3 regions of the Xenorhabdus sp. TS4 genome follow, and region 1 is predicted to be linked to each of the others. Evidence: riboswitches for the same ligand, from Rfam matches in the RefSeq annotation. Region 1 holds a riboswitch; each other region holds the start of a gene.
What was found. Region 1 has a riboswitch for thiamine pyrophosphate ahead of thiC (phosphomethylpyrimidine synthase ThiC). Riboswitches for the same ligand answer to the same signal wherever they lie in the genome.
Positions count from the first base shown of each region.

Region 2: another riboswitch for thiamine pyrophosphate. It lies ahead of thiD (bifunctional hydroxymethylpyrimidine kinase/phosphomethylpyrimidine kinase); the one in region 1 lies ahead of thiC (phosphomethylpyrimidine synthase ThiC).
Region 3: another riboswitch for thiamine pyrophosphate. It lies ahead of thiB (thiamine ABC transporter substrate binding subunit); the one in region 1 lies ahead of thiC (phosphomethylpyrimidine synthase ThiC).

Region 1 covers NZ_NKHQ01000001.1:63,144-65,418, reverse strand. Annotated here, with positions in the region: gene thiC (phosphomethylpyrimidine synthase ThiC) at 1-1,077, opposite strand, end outside; TPP riboswitch at 1,225-1,349, opposite strand; gene Xets_RS00215 (HAD family phosphatase) at 1,420-2,082, opposite strand; gene nudC (NAD(+) diphosphatase) at 2,238-2,275, shown strand, end outside.
Region 2 covers NZ_NKHQ01000082.1:56,056-58,330, forward strand. Annotated here, with positions in the region: gene fbaB (class I fructose-bisphosphate aldolase) at 1-503, shown strand, start outside; gene thiD (bifunctional hydroxymethylpyrimidine kinase/phosphomethylpyrimidine kinase) at 561-1,358, opposite strand; TPP riboswitch at 1,402-1,494, opposite strand; gene cspC (cold shock-like protein CspC) at 1,619-1,828, opposite strand.
Region 3 covers NZ_NKHQ01000005.1:62,898-65,172, forward strand. Annotated here, with positions in the region: gene thiB (thiamine ABC transporter substrate binding subunit) at 1-772, opposite strand, end outside; TPP riboswitch at 907-1,011, opposite strand; gene rppH (RNA pyrophosphohydrolase) at 1,134-1,664, shown strand; gene ptsP (phosphoenolpyruvate--protein phosphotransferase) at 1,674-2,275, shown strand, end outside.

The DNA of each region.
Region 1 (2,275 bases):
CAGCAGTACACCAGCATGAATAGTAAAATAATCTACGCCTTGTTCGGCTTGTTCCAGTAAAGTGTCGCGGAACATTTCCCATGTCAGGTTTTCTGCGATGCCGTTAACCTTTTCCAGTGCCTGATAAATCGGGACAGTACCAATGGGAACCGGACTATTGCGCAGTATCCATTCGCGGGTTTCGTGGATGTAGCGTCCGGTGGAGAGATCCATCACTGTATCTGCACCCCAGCGGGTAGACCAAATCAGTTTTTCCACCTCTTCTTCAATGGATGATGTGACGGAGGAATTACCGATATTGGCGTTCACTTTCACTAAGAAATTACGACCAATAATCATCGGCTCAGATTCAGGATGATTAATGTTGGCGGGAATAATCGCGCGGCCGGCAGCCACTTCTTGGCGGACAAATTCTGGTGTGATGTTTTCCGGTAAGTTAGCACCGAAATTTTGCCCTGCATGTTGCTGGCGCAAGATTTCACTGTGAATACGTTCACGCCCCATATTTTCGCGTAGTGCGATAAATTCCATTTCTGGTGTGATGATCCCTTGGCGTGCATAGTGCAACTGGGTAACCCGTTTGCCCGATTTGGCTTTTAGTGGATGCGGGCGATGATGAAAGCGCAGGTGATCTAGTCCGGCATCAGTAAGGCGCTGTTGCGTGAAATCGGAGCTGAGAACCGAAACAGGCTCGCTATCATTGCGTTCATCAATCCACGGTTGGCGGCGTTTAGGTAAGCCTTTCTCGACATCCAGTATGGCCGCCGGATCGCCGTAAGCGCCAGAAGTGTCATAAACGGGAACGGGTTCGTTTTCCTCAAATTGGGGATTTTCTTTTGTGCCACCAATGAGTGTAGGAGAAAGTTGGATCTCACGCATAGGTACTTGAATATCTTGACGTGAGCCTTCAAGGTAAATGCGATTTGAATTGGGAAAAGTGATCCCTTGAACGGAATGGATAAATGTTTGTGCCGCATCTCTTTGAGCCTTACGGGGCCGTGCTGGCTGGATTTTAGGCGAGATATCAGCCGTTGGAATAACAGTATCCGAAATAACGATATTGTTGGACTTAGACATAGCAAATTCCTGACTGTGTTATCGCCTGTCTCATTGTTGAGCAGGCTTAAGTTGAGAAAATTGCTTGTCTGGAGCTCGCAGGGAGTAATGGTTGGTGCTGATTGGTATCTGTACATGTATTTGCATAGATGTACGATGACTGGCAGCGGGGTGATTACTCTTGTTCCCTTCGCGGGTATTAGCCCGATCAGGTTCTGCGGATCCCGAATTAACGGTCTCAGCCTGTGTCCATCGTGATATACGTTGAACGCTAGGCACTCCGACAAGAAAAAACACCCCAAAGTATAAAGGGGATTGTGAAAACTACAACCCCCGTTTTGGGGAACAGCACACTAAATTATTTTATAAAACCCACTTCAACTGTTTCCAACCGCGTATTTCAGCTTCTGATTGCAATTTATTATCTGCGTTAATAGTAAAGACTTCGTCAGCAAATAAACACATTGGCAAGTCATTTATGGAATCGGTATAAAATGAGATATGTTGTGGGGATAAGTTTTGTTCTTCAAGCCATTGTTGCAGGCGGGCAACTTTGCCTTCACGGAAGGTTACAATTCCCTGAATATCGCCAGTATAGCACCCCGCTTTCATTACCATATCAATACCCATTGCTGTCTGGATGCCAAATGCAGCCGCGATTTTTTTAACTATGAAAGAAACGGTAGCGGAAATAATAATGATTGGGATGTTCTGCTGTTGGTAAATAGCCAATTGTTTTTTGGCGGCAGGATAAAAAATGGGTTTGATTTTGGTTTCCACAAAATCGGCCAACCAGATATCTATTTGTTCAGCAGGAATTTGTTGGAGTGCCTGTAAACTGAAAGCCAGATATTTCTGCATATCCAGCTTACCCGCACAGTAATCAGATATCATTTTTTGATCTGCTTCGATAAAACGAGGATCGGTAATAATTCTTTTTTCCCATAGATATTCCGTCCAAAGGCGGCCGGAATCCCCACAAATCAGTGTTTCATCCAGATCAAATACAGCGATTTTCTTTGACATTACTGTGATTCCTAATTGAAGAAGGGTATTCAGAAACAGGGTTAATATAACAAGATTGAAGACGAAATAAGATAAAAAGGCGTATGCTTTGTTTGTAGTGATTTTGGGCAAAGTATCATGGGAATAATGACATAACCAATGATGGAACAGATATTATGCAACAAAAACTGATAGGTAGAGAACAAGGCTGGTG
Region 2 (2,275 bases), on a different contig from region 1:
CAGCCGCCTTTGAACGTGCTCACGAACTCGGCATGGTCACTGTGTTGTGGGCTTATCTGCGTAATTCCGCTTTCAAGAAAGATGGGGTTGATTACCACACCAGCGCCGATTTAACCGGCCAGGCAAATCACCTGGCTGCAACGATCGGGGCCGATATCGTTAAACAAAAAATGGCTGAAACTAATGGTGGTTATACTGCTATTGGATTTGGGCATACGGATAAACGCGTCTATAGCAATTTGACCACCGAACATCCGATTGATCTCGTTCGTTATCAAATTGCTAACTGTTATATGGGACGCGCTGGATTAATCAATTCAGGTGGTGCTTCTGGGAACAATGACTTAAGTGATTCTGTCCGCACTGCCGTTATCAATAAACGTGCCGGAGGGATGGGATTGATCCTTGGCCGCAAGGCGTTCAAGAAATCGATGAAAGAGGGCGTTGAGTTAATCCACTCCGTACAGGATGTTTATCTCGATAAGAAAATTACCATCGCCTAATCAATTAGATTTAGTACGTTCAAAATGGGGATCTCTGCATCCCCATTATCCAAAAATTCACCACCATTGATGAAAATGGTGGACGGGTCCAATGCCATGACCAACTTGCAAACTATCCGCCTGTATCAGCGCATTTTGTAAATATGTTTTGGCAACCGGTAACGTACTTTGCCAATCAGAATAACGTGGACGCAATGCAGTAAGTGCCGCAGATAAAGTACAACCAGTCCCATGAGTATGCCATGTATTTATTCTGGGTGCGGTAAAACGCCACTCCCCTTCCGGGGTAAAAAGCCAATCCGGGCTTTCCTCATTATTCAAATGTCCGCCTTTCAATAAAACCGCCTGACATCCCATTGAACGTAATGCTCTGCCCTGCTGTAACATTTCATCTTCAGTATTAGCAAGATCACTGTTCAATATGGCTGCCGCTTCCGGCAAATTAGGGGTGATCAGAGAAACAAGTGGCAGCAATTGCTCTACCATTGCGGTAATGGCCTCCGGTGATAACAAGGGATCACCGCTTTTCGCCACCATGACTGTATCCAATACAATGTAGGGAATAGGATAACGATGAAACGACTCTGCTATTACAGCGATATTGGCTGCATTCAACAACATACCAATTTTGGTGCTGTCTATCCTGACATCTGAAAGTACTGATTCTAACTGAGCAGCAACAAAAAGGGGATCAAGCTCATAAACGGATTGTACGCCCAGTGTATTTTGTGCAACCAACGCAGTAACAACTGTCGTACCGTAAGCCCCAAGCGCGGAAAAGGTTTTTAAATCGGCCTGGATGCCGGCACCACCGCTAGGATCGGTTCCTGCGATAGTCAGTGAGTTAATTCTCATTATGGTGATTCCTACCACCAGCTAAAGAAAAGCGGTATCGGAATAAGAGATACCATGACTTCCCTACGCTGGCATTATCCAGATCAGGTAATACGGGTACTTCTCAGTTCAGTAAAGAACGCCCCGAGTCAAAATAAAAATCACCCTATTAGTACTCCAATAGAGTGATATTTGCAATAGGTTACCGTCAGATATTAAAACCAAACTAACGATAAATAGATTTAGCCAGTAATTAGATACCAGCCAAATTAAATTTATTACTATAAAGTTGTGACATTTGCAGCAGCAGGACCTTTAGGGCCATCCTGAATTTCAAACTCAACTTGTTGGCCTTCAGATAATGTTTTAAATCCATCTTTCATAATTGCAGAAAAATGTACAAATACATCTTTGCTACCATTAGTTGGAGTAATAAAACCAAAACCTTTAGACTCGTTGAACCACTTCACAGTACCAGTGATTTTTGCCATTTCAAAAATTTCCTTTGAATCACTTTATTAGCCTATTGGCATAAAAATAAACAAACCAGTATTAGTTGCTGTTATTTATTAACAGAACAGTACTTCGTTTACCCATGTGTTTTATCACATACTCTTTATATAATCGCAAGCCATTTTTTTCAGGTGCTCGAGCCAACGCACATATTTAAAATCCTTAATCTCTATTCTTATTTGAAATTACTCAATAATTTTTAAGTCACATAACCTCATGAATTCACATAAAAAGAAAAGTTCACTCCAATAAATACCTTTAATAAGACTAATACATAATACTGTTTTCCATATCTATTATGGTGTAGACCAGAGAGTTATCGTTATGCAAAATTCATTTTAGATAACTATAAAAATTATAGCTAATTTCACTTATTATTTTTGAACAGACAATATAGTCGTTTTACATGTAACCAACTTACTTTT
Region 3 (2,275 bases), on a different contig from region 1:
CGGCCACTTCAATCTGCAAATAATGTCCTTCCTTGAAGATAGCGGCGGCGTAGTTATCTTTTTTCTCTGACATAATGTGATAGCCAGGTGATGTGGTATAGCTCAGCACCATATCACCTTCACCTTTCAGAAACAGGCCATAGGCTTCACTCCAGCCTTTAGTGACGGTGAGTGTCTTTTTGGAAACTTTTTGCCACTCCTGAACGGCTTTGTCGCCATAGAGTTCCTGTATCCAGAGCAGTAGTCCTAAGCCTGGCGTGCTGGTGCGTGGGTCTTGGTAAATAATCTTCCAATTCTGGTGGCTATTGATTAATTCATCCATACTTTTGGGTGGATGAGGCAGGGTATTTTTGTTGTAAATAAAGGCAAAATAACCGTAATCGTAAGGAATAAACGTCGTGTTGTGCCATGTGATGGGTAATTTCAATTTTGAGGTATCGACGTGACTCGGTGTGAATAACCCTGTTTGCTGAGCGGCTTGAATCAGGTTGTTATCTAACCCCAGTATAATATCTGCGGGTGTTTTTTTGCCTTCCATCCTCAAACGGTTCAGCAAAGATACACCATCTTCCAACGCAACAAGTTTCAGTTCACAGCCACATTCTGCTTCAAAGGCTTTTTTGATGGCAGGCCCTGGTCCCCATTCAGAGGCAAATGAATCATAAGTATAAACTGTCAGGGTAGGTTTCGTCTGAGCTGTCTGAGCAAAGACACTGGTAGAAAGAGACAGCAGGCTGATAGCCATAAAGCTGGAAAATAATTTCGTAAACACTTTGCTCTCCTATAGTTGCATATATCAATAGTTAAAAAATATTGATGATTATATACATTAATGACTAATGTTTGTTATTAGCAGATAGCAAAGGATCTGAGAAGATGCTAAATGAAAATGACATCTGTTATATCAATGATTAGCGTCTCAAATCCCTACGACGGTACTAACCGGTTCAGGTTCGACGGGTTTGTTCTCAGCAATACTGTTTTGCGACAGCCGCACCCCGTTGAGATGGCGGTATTGTAGAGATTTCGGCTACGTCTGCAAAGTCTAATCATAGAGGTTTAGGTTTACCGCTTGAGATGAGTGTGAAACAATTAGCTATCTTTTTAAATTTGTTATACCGAGAGGTAGTCTGGTGATCGATGATGATGGCTACCGCCCGAATGTAGGAATTGTAATTTGTAATCGCCAAGGGCAGGTTCTGTGGGCCCGCCGTTATGGGCAGCATTCCTGGCAGTTTCCTCAGGGGGGGATCAATCCAGGGGAATCACCAGAGCAAGCGATGTATCGCGAGTTGTTCGAAGAAGTTGGTTTAAATCGCAAAGATGTACGGGTGCTTGCCTCAACCCGGAGTTGGTTGCGTTACAAATTACCCAAGCGTTTGGTGCGTTGGGATACAAAGCCTGTTTGTATCGGGCAAAAGCAACGTTGGTTTTTATTGCAGTTATTGTGTAATGAAGCGGATATTAATGTGCAGCGCAGTAAGACACCAGAGTTTGATGGTTGGCGCTGGGTGAGTTATTGGTATCCTGTCCGGCAGGTCGTTTCTTTTAAACGAGATGTATATCGCCGTGTGATGAAAGAATTCTCTTCTATTGTGATGTCAACACAGGAGCCGGTTTCATTATTCCATTCACCTTATTTACATCGTCGTAGAAAAAATTAGGTAATTGCTATGCTCATGCGCTTGCGGGAAATTGTCGAAAAGGTTGCGATGGCAGCTAATTTGTCTGAAGCGCTTGAGTTATTAGTCAATGAAACGTGTCTGGCAATGAACACGGATGTCTGTTCTATTTATTTGGCGGATCATCAACGGCAATGTTATTACCTGATGGCAACCAAGGGGTTAAGAAAACCCAAGGGGCAAGCAATTCGCCTCTCCTTTGATGAAGGCGTTGTGGGGCAAGTTGGGTGTTTGTCCGAATTAATTAATCTTGCTGATGTCCGTGACCATCCCAGTTTTAAATATATTCCCCAAGTAAGAGAAGAAAGTCTGCGGGCTTTTTTAGGTGTACCGATTATTTATCGTCGCCAATTGCAGGGAATACTAGTTGTTCAGCAATATGAGCGACGGTTATTTAATGAAAGTGAAGAATCTTTCATGGTGACATTGGCGATGCAGCTTGCTGCTGTTCTCGCTCAGGCGCAAACAAAAGGGTTGTTTGACCAGTATCGTCAGACCCGTATTAAGGCGCTTGCTATTTCTAATGGCATTGTTATGGCACAGGGATGGCAAGATCGCTCCCAACCTTTGTTGGAACAAGTTACTGAAGCATT